DNA from 2 places in the Halomonas sp. 3A7M genome. Region 1 is predicted to be linked to the other one. Evidence: predicted binding sites of a transcription regulator. Region 1 holds the regulator's gene; the other holds the start of a gene.

Evidence for each region. The regulator FNR, encoded in region 1, switches genes on or off when oxygen is low (the NO sensors DNR and NnrR bind a similar motif). The targets are predictions, from matches to a motif close to TTGATNTANATCAA.
Region 2: INT19_RS17835 (xanthine dehydrogenase family protein molybdopterin-binding subunit) is a predicted target of FNR. The motif match lies at 2,795-2,808, and genes of this name have one in related genera.

The regions. Positions count from the first base shown of each region.
Region 1 covers NZ_JABUZD010000174.1:158,401-166,165, reverse strand. The annotation lists gene INT19_RS18810 (DNA polymerase III subunit epsilon) at 1-552, shown strand, start outside; gene ttcA (tRNA 2-thiocytidine(32) synthetase TtcA) at 619-1,584, shown strand; gene fnr (fumarate/nitrate reduction transcriptional regulator Fnr) at 1,571-2,323, opposite strand; gene hemN (oxygen-independent coproporphyrinogen III oxidase) at 2,382-3,809, opposite strand; gene INT19_RS18790 (sulfite exporter TauE/SafE family protein) at 3,938-4,633, opposite strand; gene ccoS (cbb3-type cytochrome oxidase assembly protein CcoS) at 4,630-4,851, opposite strand; gene INT19_RS18780 (heavy metal translocating P-type ATPase) at 4,848-7,325, opposite strand; gene INT19_RS18775 (FixH family protein) at 7,322-7,765, opposite strand, start outside.
Region 2 covers NZ_JABUZD010000171.1:49,862-57,626, forward strand. The annotation lists gene INT19_RS17815 (alpha/beta fold hydrolase) at 1-714, shown strand, start outside; gene INT19_RS17820 (maleate cis-trans isomerase family protein) at 730-1,491, shown strand; gene INT19_RS17825 (N-carbamoylsarcosine amidohydrolase) at 1,542-2,186, shown strand; gene INT19_RS17830 (MarR family winged helix-turn-helix transcriptional regulator) at 2,228-2,710, opposite strand; gene INT19_RS17835 (xanthine dehydrogenase family protein molybdopterin-binding subunit) at 2,920-5,190, shown strand; gene INT19_RS17840 (XdhC family protein) at 5,190-6,158, shown strand; gene INT19_RS17845 (nucleotidyltransferase family protein) at 6,148-6,741, shown strand; gene fdhF (formate dehydrogenase subunit alpha) at 6,993-7,765, opposite strand, start outside.

The sequences.
Region 1 (7,765 bases):
GCATGGCTGTTTCAGCCCTACATGGGGGAGGAAATGGTGGCGCTTGCCTGCCAGGCTAGCCCAGGCCAAGCGCCGGTGGTCAGCGTCGCTGCTGTTGTCTTAAGCCCAGGGAGAGTGCAGACCAGCCGAGCCTGGGTGGCTACCCTGGCAGAAGAGCAGAACAACAACGCCCCCGCGCTGCGGCGACATCATCAGCTGTATGCGACGGACACGGTGCTGGCGCCTAACGCTGAGCATCTTGGGGCGCTAGCTGAATTCATCGGTAATCGGCCGCTAATTGGTTGGCAGTTAGGCCGCTCGGTGGAACACCTTAATCTTTTGTTTAAAGCAGGGTTGGGATTTGGTTTGCCCAATGCCCAGGTCGATGTTGGTAAGCTACACTATCGCCAACTGCGTCGCTTACATCCGCAGTGTGAGACGAACGGCCACTTGACGGAAGCGCTCGCTCGTTGGCAAATGCCCGCTCTTCAGTGGATGGGAGTGCTGGGGGATGCAACCGCAAGCGCGCTTTTATATCTGCGTTTGCAGCGCGAGATCGCCCAGCAGGGATAGTCGTTACTACCCTCATGGGATGAATCCACGGGTTTATCTTGGGTGGACGTGGTGAGTCTTGTTAGAATGCCCGCTGCTTCTTCTACCATCGGCAGTGCCTACACCATGCTACAACCTGACTATTTTGACCCCGCAGCGCCTGATACTGTTTCTGTTGACAGCCCTGCTGTTAATAGCGCACAGACACCATCCGAGCATCACGCCGCTAAACAGAAGCGTGAATTTAATAAGCTACAAAAGCGCTTACGGCGAGAGGTTGGCAACGCCATCATTGATTATCAAATGATTGGTGAAGGTGACAAGGTGATGGTGTGCCTGTCTGGCGGCAAAGATAGCTATACGATGCTGGAGATACTGCTTAACCTGCAGCGCAACGCGCCGGTTAATTTCTCTCTGGTCGCCGTCAATATGGATCAAAAACAGCCAGGCTTCCCGGAGCATGTGTTGCCCCAATACCTAAATAAAATGGGGGTTGAATACCACATTCTAGAGCGTGACACCTACTCGGTGGTGAAAGAGAAAACCCCGGAAGGAAAAACGACCTGCGCGCTCTGCTCACGACTAAGACGTGGCTCTCTTTATGGGTTTGCCGAGGAAATTGGGGCTACGAAAATTGCCCTAGGGCATCATCGTGAAGATATTTTAGAAACGTTATTTCTTAACATGTTCTTTGGTGGCACTTTGAAAGCAATGCCTCCCAAGCTTTTATCTGACGATGGCAAGAATATTGTCATTCGCCCCCTTGCCTACTGCAAAGAGGCTGATATTGCAGAGTTTGCTCGGCTAATGGAATTCCCGATTATTCCCTGCAACTTATGTGGCTCTCAGCCCAATCTCCAGCGTCAAGTTGTCAAAGATATGTTGGCTGAGTGGGATAAAAAACATCCAGGACGTCTAGAGAGCATGTTTAAAGCGGTGACCAATGTAGCGCCTTCCCAGCTAGCAGACCGCCGTTTATTTGACTTTGCTGGCCTTGAAGCCAAACAAGCGGCGTTGATGGAAGGGCGTATTCAGGCGCTTAGCGTGGACTAGCCGACTGTTCTTCCTCTTCAGTTAGCGTGATGAGGCGCCGCATATCTAAAATATTAACCTCGCGCCCTGAAACAGCCACCACCTCTTGCTGTTGAAAGCGGCTAAGAATACGGCTGACCGTCTCTACCGCCAAGCCTAAGTAATTGCCGATGTCGGCGCGGGACATGGAGAGTCTGAAGCTATAAGGCGAGTATCCACGTCGACGAAAACGGTCTGAAAGGGTGACTAAAAAGCTGGCTAGTCGTTGATCGGCCGTCTTACGCGATAGCAAGCGCATCATGCGCCGGTCATCCCGCAATTCTTTGCTCATGCTCCGATAAAGCTGGCCACGTAGTTCGGGCAGTTCTTCGGAAAGCAGGTCCAAGCGATCAAATGGAATTTCACATACCGTTGTGGTTTCCAGTGCAATGACGCTACCGGGGTAGTGCTCTTCATCAATTCCGTCCAATCCCACTAGTTCGCTGGGAAGGTAGAAATTTGTCAGCTGATCATTGCCGTTCCCTTCGCTGGTCACCTGTTTCAGGCTGCCTGAGCGGACGGCATACACACTGGTGAAGTGATCGCCCTGGCGAAACAGGGGCTCGCCTTTTTTGAGCGGTGCGCGGCGGCGAATGATGGCATCAAACTGGCCCATATCCTCAAGCTCTAAGGCAAGCGGCAGACACAGCGAGCTTAGGCTACAGGTCTGACAGCGCGCCTCTTGCAGTAGTGAGCGTCGTTGGCTGGCGGGGTGTGGCATATCATTCTCCCTTTCTCGTTAGCCATCATAGGCCCAGAGGCAAGACGTCTCAACAAGCTTATACAATCTTAGAGTAGCGCTGAGTCGGCTGGTCAGCTATGCGAGCATCAAAGGCCATCGCCAAATGGCGAATCAGCAGCCGCCCAGTGGGGGTGGCGCTAATAACTTGCCGATGGCGAGTGATTAAACCGTCTTGCTCAGCTGTCTTCAATTGCTCAATTGCGGTGGAAAAATAATCACTAGCATCGATGTGCCAACGCCTTCCAACTGCCGCTAGATCAATGTGCATGTCGCACATTAGCCGTTCAATCACGTCTCTTCGTATTAGGTCATCCTTATTTAACCTTAATCCTTTGACGGTTGCCAGCTTACCTTGATCTAAGGCTGCTTCATATTGGCCAAGCTGAGTCGGGTTTTGTGCGTAAACGTCGTCAACCCGTGATATAGCGGATACGCCTAAGCCAACTAAATCGCACTGTGCATGGCTAGAGTAGCCCTGAAAATTGCGTTGTAAGGTGCCGTTGCGCTGTGCAATCGCTAGGCTATCGTCAGGTCGTGCAAAGTGATCCATGCCAATATGCACATAGCCTGCATTAGTCAGCATTTCTATGGTGGTATGCAAAATAGCCAGCTTTTCATCAGCGCTGGGAAGGTCCGTTTCGTTAATGCGTCGCTGTGGCGCAAAGCGGGTGGGCATGTGCGCATAATTAAATACCGACAGCCGTGCGGGGTTGAGTTCGATGACTTGGTTTAGCGTCTCGGCAAAGCTTTTTTCGGTTTGAAATGGCAGCCCATAAATCAAATCAAGATTGAGTGAGCGAAAACCAAGACGGTGAGCTTCTTCCATTAACGTTTCGGTGAGTACCCGGGGTTGTACGCGGTTGATAGCTTTTTGTACCTGCAGGTTTAAATCCTGTACGCCAAGGCTTAGTCGATTAAAGCCGAGAGATTGTAGGTGGCGCAAAGTAAATACGTCTGCTTCGCGAGGGTCTATTTCAATAGCGTAATCGCGATCGGCTGAGCTAGATAAACCAAAACGGGCATCTAGGCGATCAATCAGGTCTCCCATCTGTGCCAAGGTTAGAAATGTGGGCGTACCACCTCCCCAGTGTAACTGTTGCACCGGGCGTGAAGTGTCTAAATGGCGGGCAGTGAGCACCATTTCCCGATCTAGCCGAGAAAGGTAAGGTTCCGCAAGGGCGGTATTCTTCGTTGCGATTTTATTGCAAGCACAGTAGAAGCAAATTTTTCGACAAAAGGGCACATGCACATATAGGGATAGCGGACGGTGGCTCTCGTTACTGCGCGCTAGCGCCTGAGTAAAGTCATCGGCGCTGAACTGCTCATGAAACGCGAGAGCTGTTGGGTAGGATGTGTAACGTGGGCCACTTTTGTCATAGCGACGCAGTAGCGCTTCATCCCAGGCATTAGCCCCAGACACTTCCGTGTTGGTAGGTGAGAAGGCAGCAGTGGCATGAACGGGCATGGCGAGCGCTCCGAAGTGAGAAGTAAACAAAAGGAGTGACTGAGCGCCGTCGCTCAGTGTTCTCTCGGCATGCTACGTCGGTGTCACTTGGAATGCGTTGAGCTATATCAAACTATAGGAGGGTCTGACTAATGCGCTGTTAGGGAGATAAGCGTCCATAGTTGCCAAAGGGCGAAACTGATAATCGACAGTGCAGCGACGCTGCGAGTGGCAGGGTGGCGAATTAAATGGCTTAACTGCTGTGCTGCAAGTCCTGTTGCCAGCAGAGCGGGGAGTGTACCCAGTCCAAAAGCACCCATTAGCAGCGCGCCATCGAGTGGGTCTGCAATCGCTAAGCTCCAGGCTAGCATGGAGTAAACCAAACCACAGGGCAGCCAGCCCCACAGCGTCCCTAGGGCGAAGGCTTGAGGAAGATGCACGACAGGCATCAGGCGTCTACCTACTGGCTCTATATAACGCCAAAGGTGTCTTCCCACCGCTTCTACTTTCAGCAGTCCTTTCCACCAGTTGGCGATATAGAGCGCCATTAGGATGAGCATCAATGCGGCGAAAGCCTGCAGTGCAACACGTGCAGACGGTGAAAGTGAGATAAGTGTGCCAAGTGCAGCAACAATGGCACCCGCCACCATATAGCTGAGAATGCGTCCGGCGTTATAGCTAATCAGCAGCCCACCCATGCGGGCAGGGTGTCGCATGCTAGGCGGTACGGCAAAGGTCAGCGCGCTCATAATGCCGCCACACATGCCGATACAGTGGGCGCCGCCCATTAAGCCAAATACAAACGCGGCTAGCAGGGGCGGTAAATCAAGTCCCGTAGGATTCATGCAGGTGGCTCTTGGTTATCTTGAGAAGAAGAGCCACTTTTTTTACGCGCGGCACGCTGCTCGGGAGTCAGGTCATTCTCATCATCGTCGAATAGGATGCGGTGGGCTGGGCCTTCCAAATCGTCAAATTGGCCGTGTTTCACGGCCCAAAAAAACGCCCACACCGCGAGGCCCAGAAGAGTGAGTGAAAGGGGAATCAGTAAGTATAAAATCGTCATGCCATCACCGGTGTTGATAGGGCAATCTGAGGGGCGGGCGGCGTACGCCAGCGAGTGAGACGCAGCGCGTTACCTACCACAACCAGGGAGCTTAGCGACATGCCAATCGCAGCGAGCCAGGGGGGAATTAAGCCCATTGCTGCTAAAGGCAGTGCCGAAAAATTGTAGCAAACCGACCACAGCATATTTTGACGCATAATTCGGCGTGTGGCGCAGGAAATATCAATCGCCTCAAAAATACGCATTAGGCGTGGACTGAGCAGTATCGCGTCGGCGCGGGTCCGGGCAAGATCTGTGGCGCCATTCATAGCAATGGCAACGTCAGCGCCAGCCAATACCGGCACATCATTGATACCGTCACCGATCATCACGACACGCTCACCGCTGGCTTGTAACTCACGTAATCGCGCCAGCTTGCCCTCAGGCGATCTGCCAGCGTGCCACGTGGTAATATTGAGCTGTTCTGCCAAGCTTTCTACCGCTTCTTGCGTGTCACCAGAAAGTAGTTCTACTTTCAGTCCACGGGCTTGAAGTGCGGCAACGGTTTGAGCCGCATCTTCACGAACGCCATCGTGCAGCTTGAACCAGGCACGTGGTGCGTTGTTTTCACTGAGCAAAAGCCACTGGCCGGTGCCTGGCTGGGGCAGCGCGGTTGTCGTCGCAAAATCGGGTTTACCTAATCGCCATGTTGCGCCGTTCAAAGTGCCTTCTAGCCCGCTTCCGGTCACACTTTTGACGTTGCGTGCCTGCAGAGTGGCATCCCGAAATGGGCGAAAAGCCCTGGCAATGGGGTGTTCAGAGTGTGCCTCTAGCGCCGCTGCGATGGCTTGGGCACGCTCTTCACTGAGCGTCGTCTCGCTGTGGGCGAGATGCTGTTGGTCAATAGGATACGTTTGGGTTAGCTGCATTTCGCCGCGGGTCAGCGTACCGGTCTTATCAAAAATCACGCGGGTGACGTTGGAGAGTGATTCGATCGCGTCAGCACGTGTAATGAGTACGCCTCGCTGGCGCAATTGGCCATGTCCTGCTGTCAGCGCAGTAGGGGTGGCCAGTGCCAGTGCACAAGGGCAGGTGACTACTAATACCGAGAGTAGCACCCATAGCACACGAGACGGATCAATAAACCACCATGCTACAGTGACACACGCGGTAACGATCAGCAGCCGTAATACAAACAGGTGCGCCATACGCGCCGCCATCTGGGCAAGTCGTGGGCGACTTGCAAAGGCGCGATCGGTTAAATCGACAATACCGGCCACTCTGGCGCTATTGCCAGCATGGGTTACCTTTATGGTGAGCGGGTTTTCCATGTTTTGGCTGCCACCCACCACGCTTTCGCCTACCCGTCGAGTCACTGGCAAATACTCACCGGTCAGCATCGACTCATCAAGGCTGGATTCGCCGTCTTCGATAATGCCATCAGCGGGAACGCCATGACCGGGCTTGATGAGCACGCGGTCGCCTTCTTTAAGTTCACTGGCAGGCAGAATGCGTTCACTGCCATCAGCTTCAAGGCGAATAGCGGACACTGGCAAAACGCCGCTCAGCGCATTGCCACTGTGGCCGCTGCGCCGTCTGGCCCTACCTTCTACATAACGGCCAAATAGCAAGAAAAAGGTAAACATGGCGACCGAGTCGAAATAAACATCGCCAACGTTAAACAGCACTGCATAACTGCTCGCCAAATAGGCGCCGCCAATGGCTAGCGAGACCGGCACATCCATGCCAAGAACGCCGGTTTTTAGATCACGCAATGCGTTACGGAAAAAAGGTTGCGCTGAGAAAAATACCACGGGCGTGGCCAGGGCAAACGATAGCCAGTGAAACAGAGTGTAAAAGTCTTCGCTAAGCTCACCAGGCCCCGACACATAAATGGGAATGGAGAACATCATGACCTGCATCATCCCGACGGCCGCGACAATCAGGCGGCGCACATTCATGCGTTCTTCATGTTGCAAGCGCGTTTGGGCTTGGTCAGGTTCATAGGGCTGCGCATTGTAGCCAATGGCCGCTAGTTCAGCGAACAGCTGTGAGAGGTTGATGACGGCGGGGTCCCAGCTCACACGTAGGCGATGATGGGTAAGGTTGACCGCGCTAGAAGTAACGCCATCAAGTGCATTCAAACGGTGTTCAATGAGCCAGGCGCAGGCTGCACAGGTGATGCCGTCTATTGCGAGTGTGGCGCGTACTTGTCCTTCGTCACCCTCTGGGTGAACAAACTGCGCTTGTAGCCCTGGGTCATCAAATACCGACCAGGTTTCTGCTTTGGCAGCTTGGCGCTCGTCAGGGCGCTCTGGCATTTCTGTGCGATAGCGATAATAGCTTTCCAACCCGCCATCGACGATGGCATGGGCGACGGCTTCGCAACCTGGGCAGCATAGTGATTTGGATGTGTCGTCAATGTTAATTCGCCACGGTGCCCCTTCGGGCACCGGGTTGCCGCAGTGGTAGCAGCTAAGGGTGGTCGTGGTCATTCGTTCTCCGAGCGCCCGCCAGGTAGTAGTGCAATGGTGTTTTCGTCAGGAAAGCGTGCTTCTCCGATAAGGCGCCATTCTGATTCATCGCCTTGCTCTGGCTGCAGCTGTAGATACCAGCGATAGCGCAGATTGTCAGGTCCTTGAGTGATATAGCGACCTTCGCGCACATGCTCTAGTACAAACGACTGGTCACGATCGTCTTCGGTAGGAAAAATAAGATCTAGATAGAGCTTGTCTGGGCGAGCATCACCAGCAAGATCAACAACAATATCGCTGGTAAGCGGATCAATGCGTAACTCGGCACTTAAATTTAAAGTGCGCGCTTGCTCTTGCTTGGCGAATACCATGTTAATTGCTTTGCCGTGCTCGTAGTAATCTTCTTGTACCACCATACCGTCGTAGCTTTTGACCGACATAACCGCAAAGGTTGTGCTGAC
Region 2 (7,765 bases), on a different contig from region 1:
CTAATCCCCGGCATCACCAGCCCGGCGATTACCTGGGGCTTTGTGGCCGAGCGCCTGGGCCAGCACTTCGACACTTATGTGCTGGATGTCCGTGGGCGTGGCTTGTCGTCCACCGGGCCTGAACTTGCTTATGACACCGACACCTGTGCCAACGATGTGATCGCCTTTATTGATGCGCTCGGTTTAAGCAACGTCATTCTGGCGGGCCACTCCATGGGGGCGCGCTTTGCGCTGCGCGCCATGAATCGCGGCGCCAAGGGCATCGACAAACTGGTACTTATCGACCCACCGGTTTCAGGGCCAGGGCGCCGTGAGTACCCCAGCAAGCTGCCCTGGTATGTAGACTCGATTCGCGACTGCACCCGGGGCGCAGACATCGAAACCATGCGCCACTACTGCCCCACCTGGAGCGACGAGCAGCTGCGGTTACGCGCCGAGTGGTTACACACTTGCTTTGAGCCCGCCATTGTTCAGGCGTTTGAAGAGTTCCACAGCGTCGATATCCACCAGGACTTCCCCGCTATCAAAGTGCCCACGCTACTGATGTGTGCAGGCAAGGGCGGGGTTATCCAGGATGAAGACCGCGCTGAGATTCTCGACCTGTTGCCGACCATTCGCATCACAACCGCGGTACAGGCGGGCCATATGATTCCTTGGGATGACTTCGACGGCTTTTTTGCCGCGTTTGAAGACTTCCTGGGCACACAACTCTAACCAAGGCCAATAATCATGACTCAGAGCACCAAGACCTACCGCATCGGCCAAATCGTCCCCAGCTCCAATATCACCATGGAGACCGAAATACCCGCCATGCTTACGGCGCGGCAGTTAATCCGCCCGGAGCGCTTTACCTTCCACTCCAGCCGCATGCGTATGAAAACCGTCAGCAAGGACGAGCTGGCCGCGATGGATGCGGAGTCTGACCGCTGTGCCTTGGAGCTCTCCGATGCAGCAGTGGATGTGATGGGGTATGCCTGCCTGGTTGCCATTATGGCGATGGGGCCCGGCTACCACCGAGCGTCGCAAAAGCGTTTGCGCAGCCGCACCGAAGAGAATGGCTGCGACACGCCGGTGGTCACCAGCGCCGGTGCGCTGGTTGATGCCCTGGGTGTGATGAAAGCCAAACGTGTGGTGGTAGTGGCGCCTTACATGAAGCCGCTGACCGAAATGGTGGTCGACTACATCCGTCAGGAAGGCATTGAGGTGCTCGACTACCGGGCGCTTGAGATCCCCAATAACCTGGATGTCGCTCGCCACGATCCCGCCAATCTCCCCGAAATCGTCGCCAGCCTCGATTTAAGTAACGTGGATGCGATCGTCTTGTCGGCCTGTGTACAAATGCCATCGCTACCGGCCGTTGCCAAGGTTGAAGCCCTGACCGGTAAGCCAGTGGTGACCGCAGCTATCGCGACCACCTACGCCATGCTCAAGGCACTCGACCTGGAACCCATCGTACCGGGCGCGGGTGCTCTCTTGTCAGGGGCTTACTAACGAGATCAGGTGCTGATTAACGATCTAGAGTGCTGATTAAGGAGACGACCATGTCGCAGCACAATACTGATAATACGGCCTCGGACAACTACAAGGGCGTGTGGGATGGACGCATTGGCTTTGGCAAAAGGCCCGCACTGCTGGTGGTTGATTTTATGCAAGGCTACACCACGCCAGGCTCGCCGCTATTTGCCCAGGGCGTGGTGGATGCGGTGGCCAATATGCCACCGCTACTCAATACCGCACGGCGCACTGGCACGCCAGTCATCCACACCAACATCCTTTATCACGCCCCGGATCAAATTGATGGTGGCATTTGGGTCAAGAAGTCGCCGGTAATGCGGGCGATGGTGGCGGGCAACCCTTACGCCGAGTTCTGCCCCGAGGTGGCCCCCCATCAAGATGAGCTGATAATGACCAAGCAGTACGCCAGCGCCTTCTTTGGTACTTCGCTTGCCTTCACGCTGGTCGCCATGGGCGTCGATACGCTGATCATTACCGGCTGTTCCACCAGCGGCTGCATTCGCGCCACCGCCGTTGACGGCGTACAGCACGGCTTTCGGGTGATGGTGGTACGTGATTGCGTGGGCGATCGCCACCCCGCGCCCCATGAAGCCAACCTGTTTGATATCGATAGCAAATATGGGGATGTAATTAGACTGGATGAAACACTGGGTTACTTAATGAAGCGTTAGGAGTGCCCGAAAACGCAAGTGAAGCGGGCACCTCAGCTGTGTCATCCGTCCGCGTTCATTTTTTCCAGCAGGTGCATTAAAGCAACCCGCTCTGCCGGATTGAGATTTTTCATGGTCTGATCGCTAATTTGCTTGGCACTGGGCACCATGCCCTCGACTAATGTCTCCCCAGGCTCGGTGATCACTACCATGACTTTGCGTTGATCATTGGGGTCGGTGGTGAGCGAGATCCACTCACGTGCTTTAAGGCGTTTAATGACGCCACGGATGGTGGCTGGATCAATCGCCGTGGCGTTAACGATGTCGGTTAACGAGCTGGGACCTCGCTCCATCACCGTACACAGCGTGACAAACTGAATGGCCGTAAGCTGTTTATCACTGCTGTAGCGCTGAAAAATAGCCGTATGCCGCTGGTAGGCTTTACGCAGTAGATGGCCTACTTGCTCAGAAAAATCATACCCCTGCTCTGAAGGCGTGGGGTGCTCGCCGGAAGACGAGTGTTTGAGCGCACTATCCGTTGTCATTCCATCTCCTTAATCTATTAGCGACGACGTGTATCGAGTATGGCACTGGTTAACAAAATGATGCATCAACGTATTAAATACGGCTTGCGCTGGATCAATTCACCATGCTTTTATGGCGTACACGCTACAATTTTACCTTAGTTATTGCTCGTTGATCACCTCAAATTCATCTGCACTGATTACTTAAAACGCTAGCGTGGGAGGCAAGCATGGCCGATAAATCAGACTATACAAGAGAGTCACTGCTGTATGGATCTGATGTTCTGGTGATCTATCGCGACCCGGTTACACCCCCTAAGCCCGCGCCCGGACAGCCAGGTACACACTCAAACTTCACTCCCCATGAGCCTGAGATATTTATTGCCGTGCTGAGCGATAGCCACATCGTGGCTTTCAACGGCCACGTAGACTTGGGCACCGGTATACGCACGGCGCTCGCTCAAATTGTTGCGGAAGAGCTTAGCGTCGCGTTCGACAGCGTTACCATGGTGCTGGGCAACTCTGTTGAAGCCCCCAACCAAGGCCCCACTATTGCTAGTGCGTCGATTCAAATCACTGCCGAACCTCTACGCCGCGCGGCGGCTCAAGCGCGGGAGTATCTATTAACACTGGCAGCAAAGCACTTTGACACTGAGCGCTCACTACTTAGCTGCCAAAACGGCGCTATTATGCCCAGTGATGATAACCACTCATCCGTGAGCTTTGGAGAGTTGCTGCGGGGGACCCGTCATGCATTAAAGCTTACCGATGAGGTGCCGCTTAAGCCGGTCAGCCACTATACCCTGGTCGGCCAATCGACCTCTCGCGTGGATATACCCGCCAAGGCCACCGGGCAATTGACCTTTATCCACGACCTACGCCTGCCCGATATGCTGCATGGGCGAGTGATTCGCCCGCCTTATGTAGGCCATGATAACGGCGACTTTATTGGCAACAGTTTAATCGCGGTTGATGAAAGCTCCGTGGCACATTTGCCAGGCGTGGTCAGTGTCGTGGTGGTCGGTGACTTTGTTGGTGTGGTGGCCGAACGTGAAGAACAGGCTGCTGCCGCAGCCAAACAGCTCAAGATCCAGTGGCGCCCCATCGAAGGCTTGCCTCAGTTGGACAACATAGAGCAAGCACTGCTCGACTTACCCAACAAGCAGCGCATACTCCTCGATGAGGGTGATCTCGACAATGCGCTAGCCGCCGCGCAATATCCGCTCAATCGTCACTATGTGTGGCCTTTCCAGCTGCACGGCTCCATTGGCCCTTCGTGCTCCGTCGCCGATGCCAATGAAGATGGCCTGCACGTATGGTCGGGCACCCAAAATCCACACAGCCTGCGCGCCGATCTCGCCCGCCTTACCGGTTTAGACGAAGGCGTTATCACCATTACCCGCATGGAAACCTCGGGCTGCTATGGGCGCAATTGCGCCGACGATGTTGGCGCGGATGCTGTACTACTCTCTCAGGCGGTTGGCCGCCCCGTCCGTGTGCAACTCACCCGTGAGCAGGAGCACACCTGGGAGCCTAAAGGAGCTGCTCAGTATATGGCGATCCAGGGCGGTTTAAATGCAGATGGCAGCCCGGCAGGCTATCGCTTTAATACGCGCTACCCCTCTAACAGTGCGCCCACCCTGGCACTACTGCTAACCGGTGCTGCCTCGCCTATTGATATCCCCTTTGAGATGGGAGATAGAACGTCGGTGCCACCCTACCGCTACCCTCATCGCCAAATAGTCTGCGACGACGTCCCGACTCTGGTGCGCGCCTCCTGGCTACGTGGCGTCTCGGCATTGCCCAGCACCTTCGCCCACGAAAGCTATATTGATGAGCTTGCCTATTTAGCAAATGAAGATCCAGTCACCTACCGGTTGCGCTATTTAGCCGATAATCGCGCTTGCGAACTTGTCGAAGCGTTAGCCGAACGTGCGAACTGGAAGCCCAGCATCGCTAACACCAACCCAAGAAGCGAGGGTGAGTGGCGCTACGGCCGAGGCTTCGCTTACGCCCAGTACGTGCATAGCAAATTCCCCGGCTTTGGCGCCGCGCTCGCCGCCTGGGTAATTGAGCTTAAAGTCAATGTGAAGAGTGGACGGATTGTCGTCGAGAATTTATATGTAGGTCAGGATGCGGGCTTAATGGTGAACCCCGCAGGCGTTCGCCATCAGGTGCATGGCAATGTGATCCAAATGCTCAGCCGCACGTTAAAGGAGCGGGTGACCTTTGAGGATGGTTTACCGACCAGCAAAGAGTGGGGCGGCTACCCTATTCTGCGTTTCTCGGAGCTCCCCCCCATCAACGTCATGCTGCTTGATCGTCCAGAACTGCCGCCACTCGGCGTAGGCGAGTCCGCCTCACTGCCCGGCGCTCCTGCGATTGCCAACGCGCTTTTTGATGCCACGGGGGTGCGCTTTACCCATCCTCCTTTTACCCCTGACACCATTCGCGACGCGCTGAAAGCATCCCATCGATTCCCGATGGAGGCGGCTAGTTAATGCAACACCTTGATCTACAGGTTATCGAACGCGCATTGAAATGGGCCAACCAGGGGCTGACTATTTGGTTGTGTACGGTGCTAAAAACCTTTGGCTCGGCACCCCGGGAGCCGGGTGCCATGCTAGTAGCATGTTCGACAGGCGACTATCTGGGGTCACTGTCGGGCGGCTGTGTCGAAGAGGACTTTATCACCAGGCTTCAAACGGGAGCGTTCAACGAACCGGTTCAGCGGGTGCGCTATGGCGGTGACGCTGGTTCAGCGAATATTCGTTTACCCTGCGGTGGTAGCCTTGAAGTGCTGGTTGAACGGCTAGCGCCCAACACCGAAAACCTCACTCACCTAGAAGTGGTGCATGCCACGCTACTGGGTCGCCAACCGCTAACCCGCTGTATCAAATTGGATGGCAGCGGCAAGCGCTTTAACCCCTCGAAGAACACCGAGCCCACCGTTATTTTTGATACCGCTAGCGTCAATATTCGCATAGGCCCTGCGCTACGGCTGATTATCGCGGGGATCTCCTCCGTCTCTGCGCCCTGTGCGCTGTTTGCCCAAACGCTTGGTTTTGAAGTGATTGTCTGTGAACCCAGGGACGAAGTCCGAAAAAATTTCGATGTACCCGGCATAGAAGTGCAGGCCGTTCTACCTTCGGTGTTTATTTCATCAGGTGGCTGCCATGCCAATACCGCCATTGTTGCCTTGACCCATGACCCGCGTATTGATGATTTAGCCATGATCGAAGCCGTCCGTACGAATGCATTTTACATTGGGGTCATGGGTTCTCATCAGACCTCACAACAACGTGCAGAGCGGCTGCTGCGCTCTGGCGGCCTAACAAGTGCCCAAGTAGCACGAATTAACATGCCCATTGGGCTTAATTTAGGCAGCAAAACACCTGCTGAAATTGCGTTAGCCGTCATGGCCAATATTCACCGCATTTATCGTGGAAAAACACGTCATGAGCTGTAGTGATATCATCGTGATTGTCATGGCGGCTGGCCAGTCTCGTCGTTTTGGTAGCGATAAAAGAATTGCTAAATTAAGCAATGGAAAGACACTACTGACCTCCACGTTGTTAACTATTCAGAAGCACTTTCCAAACATTATCGTTGTGCTTAGAGAAGATGATAAGGCTCAATCACTCGGTCTTTCTCCAATCACGCCAACGCTGGTTAGCCCGCGCAGTCATTTAGGACTTGGATACAGCATTAGCGATGCTTTCAAATATCTATGCTCAGACGAAAAATTTAATAATTACCGATCCGCGGCGATTTGGCTTGCCGATCTCCCTTGGGTGACTCAAAAAACGTGTAAGTTATTAGCAGACATGTCTAGCGCAGAAAATATCGTTCAGCCAACACACCTACAGATCCCAGGCCACCCGGTTATTTTTGGTAGAAGATTTTGGGAACATATCGCTGACTTAAGCCACCCCAACGGCGCATCCGCTATTCTCCAGCGGTATAGTAATCATATTGTAAAAATTTCACTCAATGATCCTGGTGTATGCTATGACATTGATACTCCAGACAATTTATTTCCACCCTTCTGACATGCTAACTATGACGATATTATAAAAAGAGACCGTCAACTAAGACGGCCTCCCTTTCCACTATTGAAGCTGATCTAGCCGTCATATCAATGGCTTTTCACACCATATTTAAGCGCTCGTAGACCTTTACTGGCTCTACAATTTCGAGGCAGACAACGCTACAACCTGACCCAACCGATCATTCCGAGTAGCTGGTTGATAGGCGCCCTTTATTGAGCGCCTGATCAATCGCTACTGCCTTCAGTCAAAGCTTACTGGCTAACTCGCTTTATATGGGTTTCCGGGCGGCTCAACCGGCAAGCGGCGTACTTGAACTCTGGAATCTTTCCATATGGATCCAGCGCTGGGTTAGTGAGTAGATTCGCCGCCGCTTCCTCGTAGCAGAAAGGCACGAAAACCATCCCCTCGGGCATGCCCGGATCCGTCCTGACCTTGAGGGTAATGGCCCCTCGCCGGGTGGTGATCGTTAGGTCATCGCCTGGCGCCAACCCCAGCCGGATAAGCTCAGCGGGCGCCAAGCTCGCCACGGCTTCTGGCTCCAGGTCATCGAGCACTTTGGCGCGGCGGGTCATGGATCCGGTATGCCAGTGTTCTAACTGACGACCAGTGGTCAGCACCGTCGGATAGTCGTTATCTACCGGCTCATCCGGTGGCAGCGGACGCGTAGGCGCGAACTTCGCCCGGCCACTGGCCGTAGGGAAGACCTCGCTGAAGACTACGTCTTGCCCCGGTGCGTCCTCCGCTGGGCATGGGTAGGTCACTGACTGCTCACGCTCCAAACGCTCCCAAGAAATATGGTCGAGAGAGGCCATACCTTGCTTCATCTCGGCGAACACGTCCTGCGGGTGCTGGTATTTCCAGTCGAGACCGAAGCGTTTAGCCATTTCCTGGATAATCCACCAGTCCGGCTTGGCCTGGCCCGGCAGCGGCAACGCCGCACGCCCCATCTGCACTTGCCGATTGGTGTTGGTGACGGTGCCGTCCTTCTCAGGCCAAGCAGAGGCAGGCAGAATGACATCGGCGA